DNA from 3 places in the Actimicrobium sp. GrIS 1.19 genome. Region 2 is predicted to be linked to each of the others. Evidence: predicted binding sites of a transcription regulator. Region 2 holds the regulator's gene; each other region holds the start of a gene.
What was found. Region 2 encodes FNR, which switches genes on or off when oxygen is low (the NO sensors DNR and NnrR bind a similar motif). Its sites were predicted from a motif close to TTGATNNNNATCAA; they were not measured.
Positions count from the first base shown of each region.

Region 1: the regulator FNR is predicted to act here: its motif matches at 2,201-2,214, upstream of RCH09_RS10640 (universal stress protein).
Region 3: the regulator FNR is predicted to act here: its motif matches at 4,337-4,350, upstream of RCH09_RS07100 (OmpW/AlkL family protein).

Region 1 is NZ_JAXCHT010000013.1:1,075-10,787, forward strand. It holds gene RCH09_RS10635 (Crp/Fnr family transcriptional regulator) at 1-642, opposite strand, end outside; gene RCH09_RS10640 (universal stress protein) at 1,304-2,173, opposite strand; gene phbB (acetoacetyl-CoA reductase) at 2,357-3,076, shown strand; gene RCH09_RS10650 (TPM domain-containing protein) at 3,092-3,589, opposite strand; gene RCH09_RS10655 (TPM domain-containing protein) at 3,589-4,428, opposite strand; gene RCH09_RS10660 (LemA family protein) at 4,425-5,027, opposite strand; gene RCH09_RS10665 (type II secretion system protein GspD) at 5,096-6,409, opposite strand; gene RCH09_RS10670 (hypothetical protein) at 6,406-6,732, opposite strand; gene pilO (type 4a pilus biogenesis protein PilO) at 6,729-7,295, opposite strand; gene RCH09_RS10680 (PilN domain-containing protein) at 7,292-7,957, opposite strand; gene pilM (pilus assembly protein PilM) at 7,950-9,047, opposite strand; gene RCH09_RS10690 (GGDEF domain-containing protein) at 9,047-9,713, opposite strand, start outside.
Region 2 is NZ_JAXCHT010000026.1:38,185-47,897, forward strand. It holds gene ccoG (cytochrome c oxidase accessory protein CcoG) at 1-1,163, shown strand, start outside; gene RCH09_RS16320 (FixH family protein) at 1,176-1,709, shown strand; gene RCH09_RS16325 (hypothetical protein) at 1,719-1,958, shown strand; gene RCH09_RS16330 (polysaccharide deacetylase family protein) at 2,230-3,381, shown strand; gene RCH09_RS16335 (GNAT family N-acetyltransferase) at 3,579-4,817, shown strand; gene RCH09_RS16340 (glycosyltransferase family 2 protein) at 4,884-5,954, shown strand; gene fnr (fumarate/nitrate reduction transcriptional regulator Fnr) at 5,989-6,753, opposite strand; gene ycaO (30S ribosomal protein S12 methylthiotransferase accessory factor YcaO) at 6,981-8,711, opposite strand; gene RCH09_RS16355 (response regulator) at 8,868-9,704, opposite strand.
Region 3 is NZ_JAXCHT010000007.1:9,860-19,572, reverse strand. It holds gene RCH09_RS07110 (response regulator) at 1-2,213, shown strand, start outside; gene RCH09_RS07105 (PAS domain-containing protein) at 2,210-4,282, shown strand; gene RCH09_RS07100 (OmpW/AlkL family protein) at 4,421-5,035, shown strand; gene RCH09_RS07095 (bifunctional diguanylate cyclase/phosphodiesterase) at 5,057-8,197, opposite strand; gene RCH09_RS07090 (hypothetical protein) at 8,405-8,743, opposite strand; gene RCH09_RS07085 (Lrp/AsnC family transcriptional regulator) at 8,753-9,199, opposite strand; gene RCH09_RS07080 (saccharopine dehydrogenase family protein) at 9,350-9,713, shown strand, end outside.

The DNA.
Region 1 (9,713 bases), on a different contig from region 2:
GATATCGCGCCGGGTCATGCTCAAGTTGAATGACTTTTCGGACCAGCCCAGCTGGCGGAAGCGCTCGGAATTGAGCATCAGGAAGCGTGCGACGCGCGCATCGGCGCCCAGCGTTCCCAGTACCCCGATCATCATTTGCTCTCGCACCAGTTCATGGCTCATGGCGCGGAAAATCGCCTGTTCGAATTCCGGTTGCGCCTGAAAAATCTCATTGAATTTATAGAACGGCAAGAGGATGAGATTGCATTCAGTCAGGGCGATCGCTTCGGAAACGTAGTGGCCCGAATGAATGCCATCCAGACCAAACAGATCGCCGCGCATCGGAAAACTCAATACCTGTTCGTTACCGAGATCGTCGCAGGAACTCACCCGCACAAACCCCGAATAAACCACATAGACCGTATCGAACGGTTGTCCAACCGTATGAATGCGCTCTCCTGTCTTGAACCGCATGTGCTGTACCAACATGCTGTTTTCCCTCAGGACCAATGTGCGCGGCAGAAAATTCCGGAGGACTTCACCAAGAATATTAATGCTCGTCCAACGCCCTCGTTCACAATACTTTCCAGGTTCCATGTTCTGTAGTGGCGTTGATGTTGGCATACCGGTGGATGACACTTGGTAAATTTGCTTGGATAACATGGGCAGCTCCTGGACCACGATGAAATGACATATTTTGAAATTGAATCGGCACAAGCTTGCCGTCACGTGAGACGAGTACGGTGCATCTGAAAATAAATAACAGCACGCCGCATGCATTCGGCATCGCTTTCAATTACTCACTCCAGCAACTCGATCAACGCATTATTTCTGTCACGAATTTCAACATCATATGACCATCAACCTCGTACAGAAATTCTGCTTCGCCAACGAGAAATTTGTCGATTACTCCTCATCAGCTACCAATAGTATTTCACACGGAATACCTTTTTGCAAACAAAAATCTTATATTTTTGGTATTTAATTTTTCCACACCGAAAAACCACAGTAAATGTTTCTCGGGAGAATTGAATACATGAATCAACAGAAACATTGGCGTGCGGGGAGCGAATTAAAACCGGTCGGTTTTAAAATAACCGATGACTTCCTTTATATTCCGTAGAAATTACCAAGAATAATCCGTCGCAACGAACCCTTGCAACGAAAATCACGCAAATGGATTATCTGGAATGGCGCAATTTCATGGGCGAAATGCACCGGGAATGGCGCCGGATTTATCCGCGCACAGAGAATTTCCCGGCATGATCAGGCCGACTTTCAGTTGGCCTTGACTACCAAAAAACGTTGCTGCGAAGCGGTCTTTCTAATGCGACAAGAACGAACAGCGCTCCGGACAAAACAGCACATCGCGCGTCATCCCGCCGAAGAACCATTCCATCAGCCGACCGTGTCCGTAGGCCCCTGCCACCAGCAGGTCGGCATTGCGATCATGCGCGATGGTCAGCAATTGCGCCGCGTCGTCGCCACGCGACACCACCGTGTGTGCTTCCGCCGCGATCTCGTGTCGCTTGAGCCAGTTGACAATCTCGATCAGGTGCGCGCTGGATTCATCGGCATTCACGGCCCGGGTAATCTCCACCACCACCACCCGCTCGGCCTGCTTGAGCAATGGCAACGCATCAAAGATTGCACGGCGTGCTTCCCGCGTGTCCTTCCAGGCGACCAGCACATGCGACAGCGACAGCGTCGCCACATTGACCGGGACGATCAGAACCGGGCGCCCGACCTGCATCACGAACGCGCCGATATTCATCGCACGCGTGGGATTGGCATTGCCGGTCTGGCACGATGCGGTGATGACGAGGTCGGCACTGCGCGCCTCGCTGGCGAGACATTCGGCCAGCGGCTGAAAGGTAATCAGGGAGCGCCAGCCAACCGATCGCGCATGCGGCGTCAGCGCTGCGCGGAAGGCGTCTTCCGCCGCGCTCATTTCGGCGCCAATTTCGGTGCGGTCCTTGTCGTAAATGTCGGCCGAGATAAAGCCATCGCTGTAGACCACCTGGACCGGCTGGCAGGCCGCAATGCCGATCACATCGGCGCCAAAACGTGCCGCCAGCTGGCCGGCAACCCGCAACAGGTTCGGACTGGTTTTTCCCAATTCCATCTGCACCATCATCGTTATCGAGGCCACGATATCCTCCTGCGCAATGTCGATTGCGTAATATTTAGACAACAGTAGACCTTGCATTGTGACGCTGGATTGATGTGGATCAATTCGGGATGATCTGGACTCCTTGGCTCGGTGGGGCGATTTTATTTTCCAGGGTCATGATGCAGATCACCCCGCGGCAACGACGGCGCCGTGCACATTCGTCATAATTTATTTTCCATTCACAATCAGGACAGGAGCTGGATCATGACCAGAACCGCACTCGTTACTGGTGGCACCCGCGGCATTGGCAAGGCTGTTTCGCTGGCATTGCAGGCGGCCGGATATCGTGTCGGCGCGGTGTACCGGAGCAATACCGACGCCGCGCAGACTTTTCAGAAAATGACTTCCGTACCGGTATTTCAATGGGATGTAGCCGATTTTGAGGCATGCCGCAGCGGCGTGGCGCAGGTCGAGCAGCAATTGGGACCGATTGACATCCTGGTCAACAACGCCGGCATCACCCGTGACGGCTTCCTGCACAAGATGGATGCGGATCAGTGGTGGCGCGTCATGAATACCAATCTCGGTTCGGTATTCAACATGTCGCGGCACGTCATCGAAGGGATGCGCGAGCGGGGCTTCGGGCGCATCGTGAACATCAGTTCGATCAACGGCGAAAAAGGCCAGCTTGGCCAAACCAATTATGCGGCCGCCAAGGCCGGCATTCTCGGCTTTACCAAGTCATTGGCGCTGGAGGGCGCGCGCAAGAACGTCACCGTCAATGCCATCGCGCCCGGCTACTGCGATACCGACATGATGGCGTCGGTACCGGAGCAAACGCTGCAGGCGATCATTGCAAGCATTCCGGTTGGCCGCCTGGGGACGGCGGAGGAAGTGGCACGGATGGTTGCCTTTCTGGTCGCGGACGAGGCCGGATTCATCACCGGCGCCACCTTCGATATCAATGGCGGACAGCACATGTAAGTCGCCGCCAGACGCTTACAGCACCACCACCCGGTCGGGCAATTCGTTGCGCCCGCCGGCAGTAGCGGGAAAATGACGCGTCAATTGTTGCGTGACGGCGTCAATGCCGCCAACCACCGCCGCCTCGTTCTCGCCCTGACGGAAGGCCTGCTCCATCGCCCGGCAGATCGATTCCCACGCCGCCGCACCGACCTTCGCGTGAATGCCGCGATCGGCCACGATCTCGACATCGCGATCGGCCAGCAGCAAATAAATCAGGATGCCGTTGTTGTGTTCGGTGTCCCAGATCCGCAATTGCGAAAACACCTCGATGGCGCGCGCTCGCGCCGATTGCCCGCTGAGCAGCGCGCGGCCCGGCAAGGCGCCCTCGACCACAAAGCGGATCTCGCCAAGGTGCCCGCTCTCGCTGCGTTTGATCGCCTGTTCAATGAGGCTCAGGCTGCGCGCCGGAAACGCCCGCCGCACCTGCCACTCGGTCATCAACAGATGTCGTGCCACGCGTGCCAATCCCATTACCATCTCCCAGACGCGCCGCCGCCGCCAAAGCCGCCGCCGCCACCGCTGAAACCGCCTCCCGACCCGCCCGACCCAAAGCCACCGCCGCCGCCGAACCCGCCAAGACTGCGCATGCCACCGCCAAACAGCGTGACCACCATTGCGATCACCCCGGCGATGATGGCAATGAACAGCGCGCCGGCGAAAAACCAGGCCACCAGTCCCACCAGGCCGCCGGTTACCAGCGCACCCGGCAGACGTCCGAGCAGCGCGCGCAGCACGCCACCGACCACCAGCGCCACAATGAAAATGACCGGCGCAAAGTGTTCAATGCCAGCCGCGCCAGCGGCACTGCGCGGCGTCGGCGGCGGCAGCGCTTCGCCACTGACGACGCGGATCATCTGATCGACGCCGGCCGCAATCCCGCCATAGAAATCACCCTGCTTGAAACGTGGCGTGATGATTTCGCTGATGATGCGTTTGCTGGTGACGTCGGTGAGCGCGCCCTCGAGGCCGTAGCCAACTTCGATGCGCAAGGCGCGGTCATCTTTGGCAATCACCAGGATCGCGCCGTCATCGACCTTCTTGCGGCCCAGCTTCCACTGCTCGGCCACGCGCAACGCGTATTGCTCGATCGGCTCCGGTGCCGTGGTCGGCACGATCAGCACGGCGAGCTGACTGCCTTTGGCGGCTTCGAACGCCTGCAAGGTCTGTTCCAGCGTGGCCGTCTGCTGCGCCGTCAACGTCGCGGTTTGATCGGTCACGCGGGCGCCGAGCGGCGGCACGGCGACCTGCGCGAACAGCTGGAACGGCGCGCACAGCAGCAGCGCCAGCAAGGCCGTGCGCAACATGGTCATTTTGGCGTGGCCGGCGTCGCACCAAAATCGACTTTCGGCGGCGCGGAGATGGCCTTTTCATTCTCGACAGTGAAATTCGGCTTGACCTTGTAGCCGAACACCATTGCCGTCAGGTTGGACGGGAACGAACGCACCGTCAGGTTGTAGCCCTGCACCGCCTGGATATAGCGGTTGCGCGCGACCGTGATACGGTTTTCGGTACCCTCAAGCTGCGCCTGCAAATCGCGGAATCCGGCGTCGGATTTGAGTTGCGGATAATTTTCCGTCACCACCAGCAGGCGCGACAACGCGCCCGACAATTCGGCCTGGGCCGCCTGGAATTTGGCGAACGCTACCGGGTCATTGATCAGCTCCGGCGTCATCTGGATACTGCCGGCCTTGGCGCGCGCGTTGGTCACACCCAGCAGCACGTCCTTTTCCTGCGCTGCGTAACCCTTGACGGTGCTGACCAGATTGGGAATCAGGTCGGCCCGGCGCTGGTACTGGTTCAGCACTTCGGACCAGCTGGACTTGATCTGCTCATCGTTGCTCTGCAGCGTGTTGTAGCCGCAGCCACTCAGACTCAGGGTGAGTATCAGGATTGCCCAAAATTTACGCATTATGTTCTCCGTGGATTTCTGTTTGATTGCGCTTGCGTGCCAACTTAACTGCCAGCTTGTCTGCCAACTTACCGGCCCGTTTCCGGACCTTCCAGCAACTCCATTTTTTCTCCCAACGACTCCGAGATCCGCAACAGGCGCCCTTCGGCATTGTCGAGTTTGCCGACGCTGGGCAGATCGGCCGGCGCCACCCGGGTGCCGACGATGCGCGGCGTGATCAGCACGATGGTCTCGGTCGACACGCCGGAGTCCTCGGTGCTGGAGAACAATCGCCCGATGCCGGGCAATTCTCCCAGAATCGGCACGCCAACCCGTCGATAACCGCTCGAATTCTTGATCAAACCCGCAATCAGTATGCCCTGTCCATCGTCGGCCACCAGTTGCGTGGTGACTTCGGTGGTCTTTTTCGAGGGAATCCCGGCCGACACACTGCCCGAACTGACCTCCGGCCGGATCTTCATCATGATCCGTCCGGCGGCATCCACCGATGGCGTCACCCGCAGGATCACGCCGGTTTCGAGAAACTGGATCGACTCGGTGGTGACGTTGTTGATGGTGGTGGTCAGCCGGTATCCCAGCTTGTCACCGATATTGGTGGTGGCCTCCTGGTTTTCAAGCGTCAGCAGTTTGGGCGTGGCCAGCGTATGCACGCGGCCCTTGTTGGACAACGCACTCAGGTACAGCTCGACATTGCGGTTGACCACATTGAAAAACAGCCCCGGCGCGCCGCGTGTGGCCAGCCCGGTGGTGCCACCCCGGTTGACGCCATCGGCGCTGAAGACGCGGGTCCAGTCGATGCCGAAATTTTCGCCGGTATCGAGGGTGATCTCGAGGATCTTGGCTTCGATCATGATCTGCTGCGGCTGGGCGTCGATTTCACGCAGCAAGCCTTCGATGCGGCGCAAGCCGTCGGCGGTGTCTTCCACGATCAGCATGCGGCGCTGGTCCAGCACCGTGATCTTGCCGCCGCGCGACACATGCTTGGCCAGCACGTCGGCAATCAGCCGGGGATCGGAATACTGCACTTTCATCGAGCGCACTTCCATCTTGCCGGACACCTCGTCGAGCGGCGCCTCTTTTGCATCACTGATGACGTAGCCGCCGCCGCGCTGGATCACGCTGTAGCCGCCGGCTTCGGCAATCGCAAAGATCGCCTGGCGCACGGTCAGGTCATAGAGGTTAACCGAGACATTGCCGCCGACACCGCGCGCCAGCAGGATGTTGACGCGCTCCTTGCGCGAGATCATTTCGAACAGCTCGGCAATCGGCGTGTCGCGAAACACGAACGACATCAGCTCCGGTTTTTTGTCCGGCACCGACTGGGCCCCGGCCGAGATTGCCAGCAGCAGCAGCGCACTGCCCATCACGCATTTGAATGTCATCGAAGTCTTTCCTTGTCCAGCATAAGGGTGATCCGGATCCCGTCCTTGATCAGAATGGCGCTGCGTTCGCGCACCGTGACCAGCGTGTAGCCATTGACCGATTCGCCCACCGCCAGGATTTTTCCGCCGATATTCACCAGCGACTGGTCGCGATCCAGCATGACGGCGCGCAGGTCCGGCTTCCAGTCCGTTTCTGCGGAGCCGGGCACGGCCGAACGCGTCAACGGTGCCTGCGCCGGCCGTTCAAACGGATCGCGCAAACCTTGCGCCAGCGTGCTTGCGCTGCACAACGCGAGCACGGCAATAAGTACGCACCGGTTCATGGGCGGGGCTCCTGTGGCCGATAGGCGGCGATGCGGATTTTCATCGCCAGTTGCGGCGGCACATCGGTGCTCTGGATGTCGAACCGCACGATCGACAGCGTCGGCAGCGAATTTTCGATGTCGGCCATCCATGCCATCAGGGCGCCATAGCTGCCGCGCGCATCGAGGTCGAACGGGATTTCATCGAAAATCACGACGCGCCGGCGCGGTCCCGGCATGGCGCCGCTGAGCTGGACCGCGTGCCGCAACCCGATCCGGTCGACTTCGCTGATCAGGCGCACTAGCATCTGGTCGGGCGAGCGCGCCAGATCGGCCGTATCGAGATCGCGCGAGAGCAGCGCGATTTGCGCGGCGAGCCGGTCGTTCTGCTGGCGCAATGCGCCGGGGTCGGTTGCCGTGACGGTCAGCCGTGCCTGTTCGCCGTGCATCAGCGCCAGTCGCGCCAGTGGCGCCTGAATCCCGAGCACCCAGAGCAGCGCCGCCACCAGCAGCAGTACGCCGGCGAACAGCAGCGTCAGTTGCCGTGCCGGGATGCGCGCGAGCAGGTCGAGTATCTTGTTCATGGGGTCGCTCCACGCTGGCTGCGGGTGGCGGCAGTGACATTGAAATCGATCACCTGCGCGCCCTCGGCGGCGCGGCCGCTGCTGTTGAGAAAACGCACATCGGCAATCGCAGGCTGGCCGGACAGGCGGTTCAGGAATGCGGTCAGGGCCGCATGGTCGATCGCCTCGCCGCTGATTTCAATGTTCTTTGACAGCTGCCAGGTGCGCGTCTCGGCCGGCTTGCCGACTTCTTCCATCGGCAAGACCACCAGATAGCCGGTTTGTGGCGCGGCAACCGGTGTCGCCGGCAGCAGCTGCTCTTCGCGCGAAAAGCGCAACTGCTTGAACCAGACGCCGCGATTCAGGGATTGGTCGATTGCCACGCCAACGCGCGCGATCTCGCCCGCACCGCGCAGCGCAGCCAGTGCCGCCAGGCGCTGCTCGAGCGTCGCCTTGGCCACTTGCGCCAGCGCCAGCTGCTTGCTGGCCGCATCGCTCAACGCCGTGCGCGCGCGCAGCTGCGCCAGGCGCGGCTCCTCCACCGCAATGCGCCAGTGCAGTCCGGCGATCAGCAGCGCGCCCAGCACCAGCACGCCGGCGAGGCAGCCGCCAAACAGCCTGACGCCCCGCGCGACCCGCACGGCATCGCGATAACTGCGCGGGATCATGTCGATTTCAGCCATGTCGATAACCTCGCAAAGCCAACCCGGCGGCCAGCGCAAAACCCTGATCAATTTCGGTGCCGCTGAGCACACCGGGCTCGCGGCCGAAGACACTCAACGGATCGAGCAGTTCGACCGGCAGCGCGATCAGTTCGTCGATGCGATCCTGGATGTTCGGATAGCGCGCCACACTGCCATTGAGGTAAACCCGGCTGACCGAGTTGCCGCGCGTGCGCGAGGCGACATACACCTGGGTGCGGCTGAGTTCATCGGCCAGCAGGGCAAATTCGGGATGCAGGATTTCCCGAATGGTATGGCCGATATCGCGCTGCGCGAGGCCATTGGCATGGGCGCCGCGCGTCTTGGTGCCAATGCCGTGTTCGCACAGCAGGCTGTGCGCGATGTCATAGCTCAGCCCGAGCGATTTGGCCAGTTTGGTGGCCAGCTGGAATTCGCCGAAATCGATTTCGCGGTCGAGCATCAGGCGCCGGCCCCACACCACCGTGATAAAGCTCTTGGCGACGCCGAAGTTAATCAGCATGACCGACTGCTCGTAATCGTCGCGCTGCATCGCTGCCAGCAAGCGCGCAATCGCAGCCGGGCCGATATCGAGCGAAACCGGATCGAAGCCGACCGCGCGCAAGACATCGAGGTATGCCAGCACGTCGTCACGCCGCGCTACCGCCACCAGCACCTGCCGCTCCGGTTCATTGGCTTCGACATTGCGCACGTGGTAATAATCAACCACGCTCTCGGCAGCCGGGCCACCCAGCTGATCGCGTACCGCGCGCGCTACCGCCTGCTGCTCGTTCTGACCGGCGCCGACATGCACGGTCAGCGGCAGAATGCGCACTTGACCCGGCGGCAGTGCCGGCGACACCCGACGGCCGCTGAACGCAGCCTGCGTCAACGCCTGCCGCACGAAGCTTTTCAATGCTGCAGGATCGGCGAACAGGCGCTCGCGCTCAACCGGATACGGCACCGACACGGCGGCGCGCAATTCTGGCATGGCGATGTCGCCGCCAAGCTGCAGCAGATTGAGCCGGTGCACGCCGAAATCGATACCAATCGGCGCCATTTGCGGTCGTCGCAACAAAGAGCGCCAGTCCATCAGTCGCACTCCAGCGCAGCGGCTTGCTCGCAGACGTGATTGCCGCCGTCGCGTTTGGCCTGATACAGCAACGCGTCGGCCAGCTTGTAAGCCTGGTCAATATCGATTGCAGTGTGCGGCGCAAAGGTGATCAAACCGAGGCTGACGGTCGGCATCGCGCCGCCGACGGCCAACCCGGCCAGGCTGTCCAGTGCGGCGCGAATGCGCTGGCGGACCGCGTCACCGCACATCAGCAACGCGAATTCATCACCGCCCAGACGCACCAGATATTCGTCCGGGCCGGCCAGTCCTGCGAAGGCCTGCTGCATCGCCTGCAGGACGCGGTCGCCATGGAGATGACCGAAGTTGTCATTGATGGCCTTGAAACGATCGAGGTCAAACAGGCCGAAGCAACTGCGCAAGCCAGCGCGGTGATGGGCGGCGACCACGCGGTCAAAGTCCTGTTCCAGAAAACGCCGGTTGAAGGCACCAGTCAGATGATCGCGATTGGCCAGTTCCGACATGTCGAGATGAGCCTGCTCCAGTCCAAAACGCATGGTCAGGTCATGCTTGCGCAACCCCAGCGCACGGCTGACCAGCGCCAGCGCGATCAAGGCCGCCACCAGCATCAGGAATTGCAGCACCCACAAATCCAGCGCCGAAAAACGCGTGCGGCTCAACCAGGTC
Region 2 (9,713 bases):
TGGTCACCGCGGTGGCCGGCCGGGTCTGGTGCGGGTTTGCCTGTCCGCAGACGGTGTACACCGAAATCTTCATGTGGATCGAACGCCGCATCGAAGGCACCCGCAGCGCCCGCATGCGCCTGGCCCGGCAACCCTGGACGATCGGAAAGATCAGCCGCAAGACCGCCAAGCACCTGGCCTGGGGCGTGGTGGCCTTGTGGACTGGCGTGACCTTTGTCGGTTATTTCACGCCGGTGCATACGCTGCTGCATGGCATTGCCAACGTCACGCTCGGACCGTGGGAGTGGTTCTGGGTGTTGTTCTACGCCTTCGCCACCTATGGCAATGCCGGCTGGATGCGCGAACAGGTCTGCAAATACATGTGTCCGTATGCGCGTTTCCAGAGTGCGATGTTCGACAAGGACACCCTGATCATCACCTACGACAAGGAACGCGGTGAGCCACGCGGACCGCTGGCCAAAAAAGCTGCGCCCACCACGCCGCCGACCGGCGACTGCATCGATTGCGGATTGTGCGTGCAGGTTTGCCCAACCGGGATCGATATCCGTAACGGTTTGCAGTACGAGTGCATCGGCTGCGCTGCTTGCGTCGACGCGTGCAATTCGGTCATGGCCAAGATCGATTTGCCGGCCGGCCTGATCCGCTATTCGACCGACCATGCGATCGCCAGCCATTGGTCGATCGAGCAAATGCGTGCGCGCGTATTCCGGCCGCGCGTGCTGATCTATACCGCATTGCTGGCGCTGATCGTGACGGCGTTTTTTGTCTCGCTGTACGCGCGCACGCCGTTAAAGGTCGACGTGATTCGGGACCGTGGCGCAATGGGGCGCGTGGTCGATGATGATGTCATCGAAAATGTCTACCGGCTGCAGATCATGAACACCGGCGAAGCCAGCCATCATTACAAGCTCAGCGTCAGCGGCATTGACGGCATCGCACTGGCCTCGGCCGACGAGCTCGACCTGCTCGGGACCGGGGCGCGCGCGGTACCGGTGCGGGTGCATGTGCCGGCAGGGAAGGGCACGCCGGGGTCCAACAAGATTACCTTCACGCTGAAGGCAACCGATGGCGCGGATCTCCAGGTCAGCGAAAAAGCAGTGTTCTTTGTTCCGCGCAACGAGCACCATGACGATCACGAAAAACAGCACGACGAGCATCACTGAATGGACCTGCCAATGACATCGCACCGCACCCGAGTTCGACTCGACGACGCACCCTGGTATCGCCAGCGCTGGCCCTGGCTGATCATGCTGGGGCCATTTCTGGTGGTGCTGGCGGCGGTGTATTCCGGCTACCTGGCTTTCTCGCGCCAGGATGCCATGGTGGTGGACGACTACTACGCGAAAGGCAAGGCGATCAATCAGGATCTGCGGCGCGACCGCGTGGCGATCGAGCGCGGCCTGACGATGCGGGCCGATTACGATGCGATCAACGGTCGCTTCAACGGCGTCTTGCTCGAGCACGGCCAACCGATGACAGGCGCAATCCATCTGCATCTGGCCCATCCGACCCAGCCCGAAAAGGACCGCCATCTGGTCGCGCGACTCGACCCGCAAGGGCGCTTCAGTGTGCCGCTGCCATTGCCCGAACGGGCGCGCTGGACTGTGCTGGTCGAAGGTGACCAGCGCGACTGGCGTTTGAACGGTGACTGGAGCTGGCCACAGCAGCAGCAGGTTCAGATCAATGCAGATTTGCCGCCCGGCGGTTGAGGAATAACGATGGTGCGACTGGTAATAACGATCCTGTGGCCTGCGTTCCTGGTGGCGGCTGCCGCCACCGGCGCATTCTTTTCGTTGTTCGACCCTGGCGATCTGCTGCAACTGGTCGGCCACACTGAATTGCCGGCGCTGGCTGCTTATACGCTCGGATTCTTCTTTTTCTGGCTGGGGTGTTCCCTGGCCGGCATGCTGACTTACTATCTGAGTCACGTACCGAGCGACGTGCACCCGCCGTTCTGACAGGCCGTCACGTTGCAGCGGCGTTATGGAAATCGATCGATTTTTTGCGCGGTCATCGGTGTGGCGACCCGTGCCGTGACAGCGCACGCTGCGAAAGTGCAAACGCAATAGACGAAAGGGGCTGATGCCGCCGGTCTGGCGGCCATCCAGCGACTCTCGCACACTGCCCCCGCCGCTCCCTGCCGATGGTCCCGGTCCGTTTGCTCGGACGCGGACGCGGAGTCCCGATTCGCGCCGCGGTCGACCACCATGAGGCCCATCCAGAAGGGCATTGGATGCCAACCTTCCCGGGTGCGGGCAATGGCAAACATTCCGCAATCAGTTACAATTTGTTACTGAGGCGTCACGCCAATATTCTGTTTGTCAAGCGCGATGCCAGCCGGATCCACAGAGCGGATGCGCGAAACCGGCACAACCCTCCAGCTGCGGAAATATAGTGAAGAACACTGCTTTAATCAAAACCGTTGCCGCCAAAACCGGGCTGCTCGGCGCCGCAATGAAAGTCAAGACCAGCCCACCGCTGATCCTGATGTATCACGGCATTTCCAGGAACAGTGCCTCCAATGGCGCGCGCTCGATTGGAGGAAAACATATCGCTGTCGATTTGTTTGTCGATCAATTGCGGATCTTGCGGCGGTCGCGGCGGGTGGTCCCGATGGCTGACATGGTCCGCGAACTGTGCGCCGGCGAGGACATGCGCAACACCGTGGCGTTGACCTTCGACGACGGTTACGAAAACAATGCGCTGGTTGCGGCTCCGGTACTGGCCGACTTCAACATGACGGCGGCATTCTTCCTCATCACAGGGTTTATCGGCACCGACCGGTTCATGTGGACTGACCAGCTCGAAAAGGCATTCTCCGAGACGGCGCATGCCACGCTGCGGCTGCCGGATGACGGTGGCGAGGTATCCATCAGAACATTCGACGATAAGCAAAGAACGTTGCTGGCCATGAAAGCAAGCCTCAAGCGGAAAGAGCACCATCAGGTCGTTGACCTGGTCGAAAAAATTGCCAGCGCGCTCGGCCACACGCCTTGTCCGGCCGAGGGCGATTACCGGTTCATGTCGTGGGATCACGCGCGCGATCTGGTCCGGGCGGGTTTTGAAGTCGGTGCACACACCATCAACCACCCGATTCTGACGAATTTGCCGTTTGACGAGGCTGCCGCCGAAATCCTGGGAAGTCGCGACATGATCGTGCGCCAGACCGGTCAATGCAGCACCACATTCTGTTTTCCAAACGGCAAGTTGGCCGACATGAATCCACGTCTTCTTGAATTTTGCCGCCAGCATTTCGCGGCCGCGCTATCGACCGAGCGCGGCGCCGCCTCCGTCGATGATCTGTTTGAACTGAAGCGATTGTCGGCTTCGGGCTTGCAAAGCTCCGAGAATATGGAGTGGATGTTGTTAAGGGGATATTGAAAGTGTATTCTGACGTCCGCTTGAGAGCGTCCGGAAAAACATGCCGGGCGCGTCGTGCCCAGCCCTCCCGGCACGTCTTGCCGGATGTGCCAAGGCTGGTTTCCAGCGCGCCGTTGTTGTCCGGCTGCCCGGAAATCGGCATCCCAATCGTCCTCCGTTGTTGCGGAAACAAATACTGATATCACGGAGAGAGTTGAATGACTGGAAGCGACCCTGCATTTGGCTCGGCGCGGTTACTTGGTCAGGTCGAGTTTGCGCTCACGCTGCCTCCGACGCACCAGCCGCAAGATCTGCTGCCGAAAATGACCGGGCACCTGCGTCGGCATGTCCGCGCCTTTGATGCAAAAGAGGCATGTCCGGACTGGTGGGAGCCGCTTTATCGGATCGCCAGCAATGCGGCGATATTTTTGTCGCGCGACTGGATGGAAACCTGGATCGGAATCTACGGCGCTGAATTCACCGGCAACTGGGTCTGGTGGTCATGTAACGGGGTGGTCGTGGGCGGCTGCCTGTTGTTGAGAAAAACCGCGCGTATCAGTGTGTTCTTCATGCCAACGCTGTACTTGAACGCCGGCGGCGCCACATCGACGCGCTCACCACTTGCCGAACATAACGACGTGTTGTTCGCACCCGGCCATGAGGATGCCATTGTCAGCGACCTGACGGAATTTCTGTCGACGCTGGCGTGGAGCCGCATTGTCCTGAGCGGTTGTTGCGCCAATGGGATCATCGAACGGGTAATCGCTGCGATTCCACAGTCGCGATCGGACCTCGATCACAAGCCGGCGCCCTACGTGAATATCGAGAGCCTGCGCGATGCGCCGTTCCTGACGCAGGTATCGAGCAACACGCGTGCGCAAGTCAAGCGCTCGCAACGTGTTTACGAAGCCGAATCCGGACCGGTGTCGCTGGTGGCGGCGACCGATCTGGACACCGGCATGGAATTCTTTGACGAACTGGCCACGCTGCACAACGAACGCTGGGCCGGAAAAGGCGTGGCAGGATCGTTCTCCAGCCAGAGCGCTGTCGCGTTCCACCGCGCGCTGATTCGTCGCTTGTGGTCTTCTGGCGGCGTGAAGCTCCTGCGCGTCACGGCCGGCCAGAGCACAGTGGGTGTTTTGTATAATTTCATTTCCGACGGGGCAGTATTTTTTTATCAGTCGGGCTTCGCCTGGCAGCAGAACAGTCAATTGAAACCGGGTCTGTTGACCCATTGCCTGGCGATTGAACATTGCCGTATCGATGGCTTGCGTGAATATGACTTTCTTGCGGGCGATTCGCAGTACAAGCGTTCGTTGTCGACGCATCAGCGTCACCTGTTCTGGGCCACCGTTTATCGGGCCCGCGGCGGTGTAAAAGTGTTTTTGATGGCTCAGAAGTTCAAGCGGTTGTTGATGCGACTTCGGGCTCGTGCAATTGCGCGACTGCGCAAATGATCTGCGCTGACATGCTCTGCAGCCTGAGAGCCGACGCGCACAGCGATTCACCATGAGGAGACTGGGATGCCCGCCCAACGTCGTGCCAGCACACCCGGAATAAGCGTCGTCATACCCGCCTTTAACGCTGCGGCAACGCTCGAAGAGGCGCTGCACAGCGTTTTCTTGCAAACCACTACCATTCCCCTTGAAGTGATTGTCGTCGACGACGGCTCGACGGATGGCACCGCCGAGGTACTGCGCCGATTTGGAAGTGCCGTGACCACGCTGCACCAGCCCAATAGTGGCCTGGCCGAAGCCCGACGCGCCGGCATTGCGATGGCGCGCGGCGACTACATCGCGCTGTTCGACGCCGACGACATCTGTGAGCCGGAACGCCTTGCGATGCAATCGGCATACCTTGCGCAGCGCCCCGAGGTGCTTTTGGTGGCATCGGATTTTTCAGCGTTCAATGACGACGGCAGCCTTGGCGCATCCTTCGGCCAATCCTATTACGGGGCATTTCGTCGCTATCCGCGTGGCGTTCCCGATATCTTTTCGGTGCAGGAGGAGTTCGGCACGGCGCAAGGGACCAGCTCCGGGTGCAGCGTGGCCAGCTATCGTGGCCTGATCTACGAAAAACTGGTACTTGGCAATTTCATCCATCCGCCCACCGTGATGTTCCGGCGCACGGTGCTGGATCTGGTCGGCAATTTCGATCCGGAGGCAGGCTCGATGTGCGATTGGGACTGGATCATGCAGGTCGCGCGGCAAGGGCAGATCGGGTTCCTGAAACGGGATTTGCTGCGCTATCGCATCTCGTCAAGCCAGATGTCCGGTGCGCGGTATCGTTACCGCCGTGCGGTCGACATCATTCGTGTGCTGGAACGACTGCGGCGCAGGGATCCTGAAATCTATCAACTGCACCGGCGCGAATTCGATGAGAAGCAGGGTGCCTTCAGTCTCGACGCGGCCGATGCCGTGTGCGAAGAAGACCGCATCGCCGCGTTCGGCTGGCTCTGGCGCAGTGTGCTGCGTTACCGCCATGTCGAAACCCGGTCAGCGCGCATTCTGGCAAAGCTATGCATGCCGTCGTGGCTGCGCGGACTTGCGCGTCAGATTGGCAGCGGCGCGCCTGCGGCAGTGACTGAAGGGTGATGGCCGCCACGGACGTCGCGCCGTGTGCGCCCGATCACATCGGCGTGCAGTGTTCCGTTCCCGCCGCCAGACCCTTGAGCATGACCGGATCAAGCAGGCGCACCTCACGCTTGTCGACTTCCAGCCAGCCCTGTTTCTTGAAGCGCGACAGCAGGCGGCTGATGCTTTCGATCGTCAATCCGAGGTAGTTGCCGATATCCTCGCGCGACATGCGCAGCTGGAAGCAGGTCGACGAATAGCCGCGTGCGGCATAACGCGATGACAGGTTGACGAGGAAGGCGGCAAAGCGCTGTTCTGCGCGCATATTGCCAAGCAGCAGCATGACGTTCTGTTCGCGCATGATTTCCTGGCTCATGATGCGATGAAAGTGATGTAGCAAGGTCGGGATCTGCCCGAACAGTTCTTCCAGCCGGACGAATGGGATCTCGCACACCTCGCTGTCTTCCAGCGCCACGGCGTCGCAGTGGTGCTGTTCGGCGCTGATCGCATCCATGCCCAGCAATTCACCGGCCATTTGAAACCCCGTGATGTGGCTGTCGCCGCCGGCATCGACCTGGCAGGTCTTGAAATGACCAAAGCGCACTGCGTAGAGATTCCGAAAGGGATCATTCATCCGGTACAGCACCTCATCGCGGGCGATGCGTCTGCGGCGGCCGATGATCTGGTCGAGTTTGTTGATGTCCGCCTCATTCAGGCCCATCGGCAGGCACAACTGATGCATGCTGCAGCCGGCGCAGCTGGCCTTCAAAGCTGGAATGTTGATGACGGCGGGGGTGATGCGTGCAAGGGATTGGTCCATGCCTAGTGTGTACCATGAATATGCGCGGATTGCGCTGATTTCCAAGGATTGCTTTGCATGGAACCATGTTGCCATGCTTTTACACTTTCAAGCGCACACCGTGCGCCTGTGAATCGCATGCCTTTAGTGCCGATCAAAATGCTAGATGGAAACCAGCCGCAAGCAGTTGCGCTATGCGGCAATCCGGCTGCGTCGCTCGATGACCTGCCTGCGGTGCCCGCCGTTTTCTACTGCGGCGCGCGATCGGCTGCAAACAGTTTGTCATAGGCCGCCAGCAGGGTCTGGTGCATGGCGCTGCCCTGCATGTCAGGCCCGAGCGTGGCAAGGCCGAAGAAACGCTCCCTGCGGTCAAGCAGGGCGGCCGCCTGCCGCACCGTCTCAGGCCCGTACAAGAGATCCAGTGCCCGCCGGTGGTTTTCGGGATCGTCCAGATTGAGCAGGCTTTCGATGCAGCGATAGACCAGACGGCGCGCCGGATTCATTTGCTTGTACTGGTGGATCCAGTCGCAGCCCTCGCGGGTGGCTTCCTCGTCGCCGATTGCCAGTGCCAGCAGCGTCTTGAGCTCGCCGATACGCAGTTCCTTCCATGCAGTGCCAACCGGAATCGCCAGCCCGAGGATTTCCCACAACGGACGTTCGTCGTTCAGGTTCGAGGTTTGCAGATAGTCCAGCAGTTGCGCCGATTCGGCGTCATTGAGCGCATCGAGGCGCACCAGTGCCGGCCGGATGTCATTGCCGACACTGTTGTTTTCCCATTCCAGATCTTCCACCGGATAGATTTCCGACATGCCCGGCACCAGGATGCGGCAGCTGTACGCGCCTTGTTCGCTGAAGTCGGCAACGTAGATGTCCTTGCCCTCGGCATGCACGGCCTGGCACAACCAGTGGTAATCCTCTTCGGTGGTGTTGCTGAAGTTCCAGTCGGCGAACGGGAAGTCGGGCGTGTCGCCCAGGAAGTTCCAGCTGACCACGCCGCTTGAATCGACAAAATGAATTTCCAGATTGGCGACTGCGGTGATCTCATCCATGTCGAAACCGGGCTCCGGGAAACCTTCGAGCGATTCCAGCGCACGGCCTTGCAGCAGTTCGGTGAGTGCCCGTTCGAGCGCGATCTCGAAACGCGGATGGGCGCCGAAGCTGGCGAACACGCCCTGGTCCTTCGGGTGCAGCAGCGTCACGCACATGACCGGATACCGTCCGCCGAGCGAGGCGTCACGCACCAGAATGCCAAAGCCGGCTTCGCGCAGACCCTTGATGCCGGCGGCGATGCCCGGATAGCGCGCGATGACATCCTCGGGCACCTCGGGCAGGCACAGTCCTTCGCTGATGATGCGGTATTTGATGTGACGTTCGAAGATTTCCGAGAGTGCCTGGCTGCGTGCCTCCATCATCGTATTGCCCGCAGCCATGCCGTTGCTGACATACAGATTGCCGATGATGTTGACCGGAATCCAGGTCGCCGTGCCATCGCGCAGACGGGTGTAGGGCAGGGCACAGATGCCCCGTTCGACATTGCCTGAATTCAGATCGACCAGCACCTGGCTGTCGATTTCGCTGTCCGGGTTGTAGAAGGCATGTAGCTCGGGATTGAGCAGCTCGGTCGGCCAGCGGCCATCTTCGCTGGGGGCGAACCAGCGTTCTTGCGGGTAATGCACGAAAGGGCGGTTGGCGCGGGTCGCGCCGAGATAGAAATGGGTCCAGAAATAATGCGTGCCAAGGCGTTCGAAAAATTCGCCATAGGCGCTGGCACGGGCCGCCAGTTCAGTCGCCCCTTTTCCGTTGGAGAACAGCATCGGGCAATCGCGGTCGCGCATGTGGACCGACCAGATCGCTTCAACCGGATTCAACCAGGACGATTCGTCCAGCGTAAAGCCGCGTACGGCCAGTTTGGCCTGCATGGTGCGAATGGTGGATTCCAGTGAGGCGTCTTTGCCGGGGATAAAGCTTTCGGTTTGCATGGGGGACTCGGTGGGTTGTCTGGATGCGACGCACGCGATGGCCGCCGTCGGGTATGCGGATTTTACAGAGATGCGCGCCGCAGGGCGACTGGTAAATTGTCGCCGGCAGCGCGGCTGGTTGCAGCGGAAGGGTGACGCGACGCCAGCGGGGTGGCGCTATTTGGCGCGGCGTTCGATGCGCTCGGTGACATCCATGCCAATGCCGCGATAACCAATGAACCGACTTGACGAATCAAACATGGGTTCGCCACTGACCTGCAGGAATTGTTCGGTGCCATCCTGCTTGCTGCGGCTGTAAATGAAGTCGAGGAAAGGTCGGCGGTTGTGGATGTATTCGTTGAGCTGGTCACGCTGGGCGGTATTCCAGCGTCCGGGACTGGCCGGGTCGGGCGGGGTGGTCAGCCCGTCGGCGCCGATCCCGAGCATGTCATGGACCGGGCCGGAGGTGCGGATGAATTTGCCCTCGGCATCCTGCTCCCAGTACCAGTCCGAGGACAGTTCGGTAAAACTCCTGAAGCGGGCTTCGCTTTCGCGCAGTTCGGCGGTGCGTTCGGCCACGGTTTGTTCGAGCACCTTGTTGTAATTGCCGAGCCGCTTGTAGAGCAGACGCACTTCCAGCATGTTGTGAATGCGGGTTTGCACTTCGACAAGGTCAAACGGCTTGCTGACGAAATCCTTGGCGCCGGCCTGCAGCGCCCGCAGTTTGTGGCCGGGCTGGGCGGTAATGACGAGTACGGGCAGATAGCCGTTGGTTTCGATCCTTTGCAGCGCATCCATGACCTGGAATCCATCCATCTCCGGCATTTGCAGGTCCAGCAGGATCAGGTCGTACCGGTGTTCGGCGTACAGGTCGCAGACGCTGGTGGGATCCATGGTCGAACTGATATCTTGATAGCCAACGGCGCGCAACATCTGCTCCAGCAGAATCACATTGGCCTCCTGATCGTCCACGATCAGGATACTGGCGTTAAGCATTTCGGCGGCTTCAAGCATTGCGGTAAT
Region 3 (9,713 bases), on a different contig from region 2:
CGTCGCTGGCCGCCGCGCGCGACGCCGCCGAAGCCGCCAGCCTCGCCAAGGGCCAGTTCCTGGCCAACATGAGTCACGAGATTCGCACGCCAATGAATGCCATCCTCGGCATGTTGCAACTGCTGCAGTACACGACGCTTGATCCGCTGCAGCGCGATTACGCCGTCAAGACCGAATCGGCCGCGCAATCGCTGCTGGCGCTGCTCAATGACATCCTCGACTTCTCCAAGGTCGATGCCAACAAGATGCAACTGGAAGCGGCGCCGTTCGAGCTGGACCGGCTGCTGCGCGATGTGTCGGTGATCCTGTCGGCCAACCTGGGCGGCAAGGCGGTCGAAGTGCTGTTTTCAATCGATCCGGCATTGCCGGCGCTGCTGCAGGGCGATGTCCAGCGCCTGCGGCAGGTCCTGCTCAATCTGGCTGGCAATGCGATCAAATTTTCGGAGCAGGGCGAGGTCATCATGGCGATGCGGATGGTGTGCGGCAATCGCGCCTTCACCACCATCGAATTCGCCGTCAGCGACACTGGCATCGGCATCGCGGCCGACCAGCTGGCCAGCATCTTTGACAGCTTCAGCCAGGCCGAAGCCTCGACCAGCCGGCGCTTTGGCGGCAGCGGGCTGGGTCTTGCGATTAGCGCGCGACTGGTGACGCTGATGGGCGGGCAGCTGGTGGTCAGCAGCGAACCCGGAGTCGGCAGCCGGTTTTCCTTCACGGTGCGGTTTGCCAATGTCGCCGCCGCCGAACCCGCCCCCGCGCTGCCCGGGAAGGTCTTGCGCGCGCTGGTCATCGATGACAACCGCACTGCGCGCGATGTGACGCTGGCGATGTTCGCCGCCATCGGCTGGGACGGCGCCGCAGCGGCCAGCGGCGCCGAGGCGCTGGCGCTGCTGCAGACCGGTGCGTTGCCATTCGATGTGATTCTGGTTGACTGGAGCATGCCGGACATGGACGGCTGGGAAGTCACGCGCCGGATTCGGCAGCTGGAGCAGGGCGCCCATGTGCCGCTGGTGCTGATGGTGACGGCGCACGGGCGCAATGCGCTGGCCGAACGCATGCAAAGCGAACGCAACGCGCTCAATGGCTTTCTGATCAAGCCGGTAACGGCTGCCATGCTGCGCGAGGCCGTGAGCGATGCCGCTGGCGGCAAGGCGCTGCCGCAGGACCGTAACGCTGTCCTGCGACAGCCGTCCCGGCTGACTGGCCTGCGCATTCTCGTGGTCGACGACAACCTGCTCAACCAGCGCGTTGCGCGCGACTTGCTGACCAGGCAGGGGGCACTGGTGCAAGTCGCCGGCGGTGGCGCCGATGGGGTTGCCATGGCGCTGGCGGCATCGCCGCCGTTCGACGCGGTGCTGATGGATATCCAGATGCCCGAAATGGACGGCTATGCGGCCACGCGCGCGCTGCGGCAGCATTTGTCGTCGGAACAATTGCCCATCATCGCGATGACCGCCAATGTCATGGCGGCCGACGTCGCTGCCTGTCGCGCGGCCGGCATGAACGATCACATCGGCAAGCCGATCAGCGTCAACATGCTGGTGACGACGCTGTTGCGCCACGTTCAGCCGGGCGCCGCTGCGCCGGGCGCCGCCGCGCCGGGCCAGGTGCCCGGCATGGCAACCGACGAGCCCATCGAGATCGATCTGGCGCTGGAGCGGCTGGGCGGCGACGGCGCGCTGTTCGTTTCGCTGGCACAGCAGTTTTCCAGCGAAATCGACGCCTGCACCGCAGAATTGCGCGACGCCTTGCAGGGCGCCCGGTTCGAGCGCGCCGCCGATCAATTGCACACCTTGAAAAGCACGGCCGGCGCCATTGGCGCGCATCGGATCGCTGGCTTCGCGGCGGCGCTGGAAGTCCAGTTGCGCACCGACCCGGCGGCACTGAGTGTGGCCAGCGCGATGGACGAACTGTCGCGCCTGGTCGAACAGGGCCTGCCGGCACTGTCGACCATCACCGCCCGTCTGGCGCAAAGCGCGACGCCGATGCAGCAATCCGCCGCATCCGGCATGACGCTGCCAGCCCTGCTTGACCGGCTCGATGCCTTGCTGGCAGAGGCCAACATGGACGCGCTCAAGGCGTTCGCCGACATCGAACGCGACTATCATGTCGCATTGGGCGAACGCACCACCCTTCTTGCCAGACACATGGCCGAGCTGGATTTCAAATCTGCGCTGCTGGCCAGTCGCGACTTGCGAAATGGACTTATATGATTTCAACTACCGCGTCGTCCGACGCGACCCCCGGCGCTCGATCGCTGTTGCTGCTGGTGGATGACCAGCCCGGCAATATCCAGATCCTGCATGCATTGTTCAAGAACGATCATGAAGTCTGCATGGCCACCAGTGGCGCCGATGCGTTGCTGTTTTGCCAGTTGCGCCAGCCCGACCTGATCCTGCTCGATGTCGTCATGCCGGGCATGGGCGGCTACGCGGTGTGCGAAGAACTCAAGCGTGATCCGCTGACGCGCCACATCCCGATCATTTTTGTCACCGGCCAGAATGATCCGTTGGAAGAGGCGCGCGGTCTGGCTGCGGGCGGGGTCGATTTCATTACCAAGCCCTTTCACGAAAAAGTCGTGCGCGCCCGCGTGCGCACCCATCTGACCCTGAAATGGCAGGCCGACCGGCTGCGTCGCCAGCAACACGAAATGCAGCTGCGCCACGCCGAACTGGAGGCGGTCAGCGACGCCTCGCCGCTGGGTCTGTTTCACCTTGATCCGAGCGGCTACTGCACCTACGCGAACCGCACCTTCGAGTTGATGTTCGGTTTGTTCGATGGCAAGGCACTCGGTTTCGGCTGGCGCATGGCGCTGCATCCGGACGAGCTTGGCGCAGTCGCGCGCAACTGGTCCGGCCTGACCGAAGCGAACGTGCCCTACAACGCCACCTATCGTTTCCACCACGCCGATGGCCACCTCAGGTTGATCCGCGTGCGGGTCGCGCCGGTCAGCGTCGACGGTGTCGTGGCCAGCTATGTCGGCACGGTCGATGATGTCACGACGCGCCATGCCGCAGATGCCGCGCTGGCCGCCAATGAGCGCCGCCTGCGTCTGATTACCGACAGCATTCCGGCATTGATCAGCTATCTCGATATCGAGACGCGCTACCAGTTCTGCAATATTCATTACCGCACGCTGCTCGGTTTCGATCCGCAGGCCATGATCGGCAAGACCGTACGCGAGGTGTATGGCGACGACGCCTACGCGCTGATGGCCACCGGCATCGAGGCCGCGCTCAGCGGCCAGCGTATCTCGTTCGAGCGCGCGCTGGTCAGCGGCGGGCTCGAGTTGCACCTGCAAAGCGAGTACGTGCCCGATGTTGAGGCCGATGGCACGGTGATCGGCTTCTATGCCATGGTCACCGATGTCACCCAGCGCCGCATGGCCGAACAACTGCTGGCCGCCGGCGAAAAGCGCCTGCGCACGATCACCGACAACATACCCGTCTCGATCACCTATCTCGACCACCAGCAACGCTTCGAGTTTGCCAACGCCTCCATGTACGCCTGGACCGGCGCCACACCCGAGACAGTGCTGGGGAAAACCATGCACCAGGTGATGGGGGAGGCGCTGTACGAAGATCGGCGCATCCATCTCGAACGTGCGATGAGCGGCGAACGGGTCGACTTCGTCACGGTCTCGACGATGAATAACCAGCAGCGCTACCTGCAATCGACCTACATTCCCGACATTGGCGCCGACGGGCAGGTCAAGGGCATTTACACGCTGAGCAACGACATTACGGCGCTCAAGCACACCGAGCATGAACTACGCCGGCTGGCGCGGCAGGATTCGTTGACCGGCCTGCCCAACCGCACCCATCTGTACGAAACGCTGGAGCTGGTACTGGCGCGCAATCGTCGGCTGGGCAGCGCCATCGCGGTGCTGTTTCCGGACATCGATCACTTCAAGGCGGTCAATGACAAGCTCGGCCATGCCAAGGGCGATCTGGTGCTGCAGGAATTTGCCGGCCGCCTGATCAAGGCAGTGCGCATGACCGATACCGTGGCGCGCCTGGCCGGCGACGAATTCGTGATTCTGCTGGAGGGCTTGCGCGATGCCGCCGAAGCCGATCTGGTGGCCGAAAAAATCCTCACGCAGATCAGAAAGCCGTGGCTGCTCAATGGCGAGCGACTCGACATCTCGACCAGCATCGGAATCGCTTTCGACAATACGTGGAAACACAGCGGCGCCGATCTGATCGGTGCTGCCGACGCCGCGCTTTACGAGGCCAAGGCCGCCGGGCGTAACACCTTTCGCGCGCACCTTTGGCAACCCTGACGGATGTTCCGGCGCGCCACACTGTTGTGCAAAGTCCCTGCCTTTCTTGTGGTTTTGATGTGAATCAATCTTTTTGTTGGGCCGGATTACTAGACTTGGCTGCAATACCAACAACAACCACCAATGAAAGCAGTGATGATGAAAAAAACAGCAGTCGTGCTCGCAATACTGGCCTCGGCAATGTTCTCCAACGCCGCCATGGCCCAACAGCAAAGCCCATGGATGGTGCGTGTGCGCGCCCTCAACCTCGACCCGGACAAGAAGTCTGATCCGGTTGGCGGCGTCGGCGCCCGTGATCGCGTCACGGTCGACAGCAAGACCTTCCCGGAACTTGACATCTCGTATTTTTTCACCCCGAACATTGCCGCCGAGCTGATCCTGACCTATCCGCAAAAACACGATGTGCGCCTCGATGGCAACAAGATCGGCACCCTCAAGCACTTGCCGCCAACCCTGCTGGCGCAGTACCACTTCATGCCTGCCAAGAGCTTTGATCCCTATCTAGGCGTGGGGATCAACTACACCAGCATCACCAACGTGCATCTGCTCAATGACACGGCCGGGCTGGATCACAGCAGCGTCGGTTATGCCCTGCAGGCCGGCATTGATTTCAACATCGACAAGAACTGGTCGATCAATCTGGACGTCAAGAAACTGCGGCTGCGCACCGATCTGACGCTCGGCGGCGTCAAGGTCAGCAACCTGCAGGTCGATCCATTGCTGGTCGCCGTGGGCGTCGGCTACCGCTTCTGAGCCACGTTGCAGCGGCGCAGTTCAAACGCGTTCCATCAGCGTTTCGAACTGCTCCAGCGGCAAGGGGCAACTGAACAGGAAGCCCTGGAAGGCGCGGCAACCGTGACGCATCAGAAATTCCATTTGCGGCACGGTTTCGACGCCTTCGGCAATGACCTCCAAGTCAAGATTGTCGGCCAGCGCAATGACCATTTTTGCGATGGCCGCATCGTTGCTGTCAACCAGCACGTCGCGTACGAAGCTCTGATCGATTTTCAGTTGATTCAACGGCAGCCGCTTCAGATACGACAGCGATGAATAACCGGTGCCAAAGTCGTCGAGCGAAAAGCTCACGCCTTTTTCTTTTAGCGCCCGCATTTTCAGAATCACCTCTTCCACATTCGCCACCAGCAGGCTCTCGGTCAATTCAAGTTTGAGCCGCTGCGCATTGGCGCCGCTGCGCTCCAGCGCCGTCAGCACCTGCCAGACGAAATCGGGCTGGCGGAACTGGCGCGCGCTGACGTTGACGGCGATCGTCAGGGCCGCCATCTCCGGCCGTTGCGACCAGCGCGCCAGTTGCGTGCAGGCGGCTTCCAGCACCCAGCGTCCCAGCGCCAGGATCATTCCGGTTTCCTCGGCCACTGGAATGAACTCGACCGGTGAGATCATGCCGCGACACGGATGCTGCCAGCGCGCCAGCACCTCCACGCCGATCACCTCGTGCTGCTCGTTGACCTGGGCCTGGTAGTACAGCAGGAACTGATTCCGGCTCAGCGCGTCGCGCAGGTCGGTTTCCAGCGCCGCACTGGCGGTGACCAGCGCCTGCATCTGCGGATCGAAGAAGCGCAGTGTGTTGCGCCCGGCCGCCTTGGCCTGGTACATCGCCAGGTCGGCGCGCTTCATGGGTTCGTCAATGCTTTCGGGCCGATCGCCAAACATCGTGATGCCAATGCTGGGCGTGCTGTGACAACTGTGCGCCTCCAGTTGATAGGGCTGGTTCAGGCTGGCCAGGATCGCTTCGCCAATTTGCTCGGCCTGCAAGGCGGCCGTCATCATGTCTGCATGCAGTCCTTCCAGCATGACCACGAATTCGTCGCCGCCCAGACGCGCCACCGTGTCGCTGTCGCAGACACAGGCGCGCAGGCGCAGGGCGACCTGGCGCAACAGCAAATCGCCGGTGTCATGGCCGAGCGTGTCATTGAGGGTCTTGAAGTTGTCAAGATCGACAAACAGCAGCGCACCGTTGTGCTGGCGGCACGGACTGGCCAGCAGCGCCTGGGTCAGCCGGCTCATCAGCATGCGCCGGTTCGGCAGGCTGGTCAGGGCATCGTTGAAGGCGAGGTGGCGGATTTCATCTTCGGCAGTCTTGCGCGCGGTGATGTCCGAGAAGATGCCGACGTAGTGGGTGGTGATGCCGGCATCCTTGACCGCCGAGATGTTGAGCCACTGCGGATAGGCTTCGCCATTCTTGCGGCAATTCCAGATTTCACCGCGCCAGGAGTCGGTCAGGTTGATGCTGGCCCACATTGCTTCAAAAAAGGTACTGTCGTGCCGGCCCGAACCGAGCATGCCGGGGTTGCGATGGATTACCTCCGACTCGCTGTAGCCGGTGATGTCGGTAAAGGCCTGGTTCACGCGCAGGATCGCATTGCTGGCATCGGAGACGAACATGCCGTCCTGCGACGCGAAGGCCGTGGCGGCAATGCGCAATTCCATTTCCGTGCGCTTGGTCGCCGTGATGTCCTTGGCAGAAACCAGCACCGTGGTGACGATGCCATGCTCGTCGCGCAGGACATTGCTGCTCCAGATCATGATGAACTCGGTGCCGGCAGGACCGATGACGCGGCACTCGCGATCCATGCTGGCCGGTGATCCGGCGCTGATCTGATCTTCGAACAGCACGCGTTCGCTGCACTGGTCGGCGGGCGGCACGAAGTGGTCGAACCAGTTCAGGCCGCGCAGCGCTTGTTCGGATTGCCCCAGCAATTGGGCGCCGCGCCGGTTGATCATCTCGATGCAACCCCGGTTGTCGAGCGCCATCAGCATGATCGCCGCGATATCCAGATAATCCTGGGCGCGGTCGCGTTCGGTGGCCAGCGCCGCGGTGCGTTCGATGACGCGCGACTGCAGTGTGTTGCTGGCGCGCTGGATGTTCTCCGCCATGGCGTTGAAGGCCTCGGACAAGGTACTGATCTCGCTGCACTGGACTGCGTCGTGCCGGCGCATCCGCACCGTCAGATCGCCGCCGCCGAGCAGTCGCGCGCTGGCTGACAGCGTTTGCAGCGGCGCGGTCAGGCGTTGCGCGATCAGCTTGATCAGCACCAGCCCCACCGCAGTCAGCACCAGTCCTGCAATGAGCAGGGTGCCCATGCTGCCGCGCAAACCGGCCAGGGCATCGTCCTTGCGGGTGGTGGAGACCAGCGACCAGCCCTGGGTTGCATTGAGCGGCAGGTAGCGATACACGCTGATGACGGCATGTCCATCGTCGCCGCGCTCCATCAAGGTGCCGTCAAAGGCGTGCAGGTACTGGCTCGTGACCAGGTTGATGGCGCCGGCAGTGGCAGGCTCGCCTTGCATGGCCGGCGCCAGGAACGTATTCAGATTGACAACTGCAATCAGGACGCCGACGACCCTGTCGCCGCCGCGGCGCATCGCGCGGGCGATGATGACGGCGGGCTGGCCGTCGGCATCGGTGGCCTGCTCGACCAGATCGACTACACCCGGCTGCGCCGCCCGTTGCACCAGCCCGGAGTGCGGATATCGGCTGCCGGCCAGCGTTGCCGCGCTGCTGGCGAGAATGCGTCCTTGCAGCGGATCAACCAGCAGCAACGCGCTGTAGCGATCGACATAGGCGTGTTGCAACTGGTCGAAGGTCCGGGTCAGCGCCGACTGCATGGGTTCCGCCCCGGCGACCTTGCTGTCTGCGGCGAGCGCCGGCAGGCCGCCTTCGGCAATCATCAGCAGGTCGCCGCGGCGCTCTTCAAGATTGCGCACGGCCCAGCGGCGCTGCAGGTCGGCCTTGATTTCGAGGATGTGCACCGCCTGCGCCAGCCTCCGGTCGTCGGCACCCGCCAGCTTCAGGGCCGGCAGGCCGAAATGCCAGAGGCAGAACAGGATCACGATGGCGATCAGAAACAATGCGCCAAACACCAGCGCAAGCCGACTTGAAAAAGAGCGCGTCATGCGCGTCGCCGGCGGCATTGCAAATTGCAGTCTTGCATGGGATGCCTTTCCACACGCGGCCGCACTGGCAGACGAATCCTGGGTGCCTGAATGCAATCGCGTGGCCGAGCTTGGCCCCCTCATCAGGCAATAGCAATGGCCGTGATGCATTGACGGATGGTTGGTTGTTCGCTGGCATGCCGGCAGGCATGCGCGCTGCGGCGTTGCTTACACCTTCTGGCCCGCCGGCACCAGCAGATCGAGCGCCTTGATGGTGTCATCGACACCGCCGTCGTGGTTGGCCGACAGCACCGCCCATTCCAGTGCCTCGTCGCGCCGGTCCTTGGCGAAAAAGCGCAACAGGTAATCGCCGTTGTCGACGCCATCGAGGCCGTGGCCGTCGTTCTTGCCGAGCTTGCGGACATACCAGACGGCATAGCCGTTGACTTCCTCGCAGCAGTACACCTCGGCGGAATGGGCCGGGGTCAGCGGATGTTCATCGGGGTCGGTGTGCCAGACGGTTTTGCGCCAGATGTGGTTTTTTTTGGATTCGGCGATAAAGTCCATGGTGGTCTCTCAGATAGGACTGCGGTCAATGCGTTTGGTCAGAATAATCGATGTGGCGGTTTGCCGGACGCCGTCGGCCGCGCCGATCTGGTCGAGCAGCCGGTCCAGTTCCGCCGTCGAACTGCAGCGCAGCGTGAGCATGTAATCGACGGTGCCGCTGACGGCGCACAGGGTTTCGACCTCCGGCATCTTTTGCAGCGTGCGCACGAAACCGGCCGCGCTGCGCGGATCGAGCGAGATGCCGACGTAAGCACGCACTGCCGGCTGGTACAGCGCCTGGTTCAGGCGTACGCCATAACCGGCGATGATGCCGCGCTTCTCCAGTGCAGTGATGCGGGCGATCGCGGTGGTGCGGGCGATCGCGACATGGCGCGCGATGACCGAGGTCGGCATGCGCGCGTCGTCCAGCAGCAGCGCGAGGATTTTATTGTCGATGGCGTCGAGATTTGCGCTCATGTGGTCAATCTGCAGGATGGGAACGTCGATGTGTCGCAGTTTATACCGATATGACGGCAATTTTGCGGCTATTTTCTGACAACATCTGGCCCTACACTTTTGCCAGCCGGTGCGACCTTGCGCGCCGTGTTCACCTCTGCGAAAGCCTTCATGACCACCAAACTCATCCTGCTCGGCGCCGGCAAAATCGGCGATGCGATCCTCAATTTGCTGTCGTACAGCGGCGACTACACATTGACCGTGGCCGACCGCGATCCGGCCCGCATGGCGTATGTCAAGCAGGCCGGTTTTCCGAACGTGACCACCATCGAGGCCGACCTGACCGATGCCGCAACGGTGGCGAACCTGATTCGCGGCCATGACGTGACGCTGTCGGCCTGCCCGTATTTCCTGACCCCGATCATCGCCGCCGCGGCCAAGTCGGCCGGCTCGCATTATTTTGACCTGACCGAAGATGTCGAGAGCACCCGCATCGTCAAGCAACTGGCGCAGGGCGCCGACAGCGCCTTCGTGC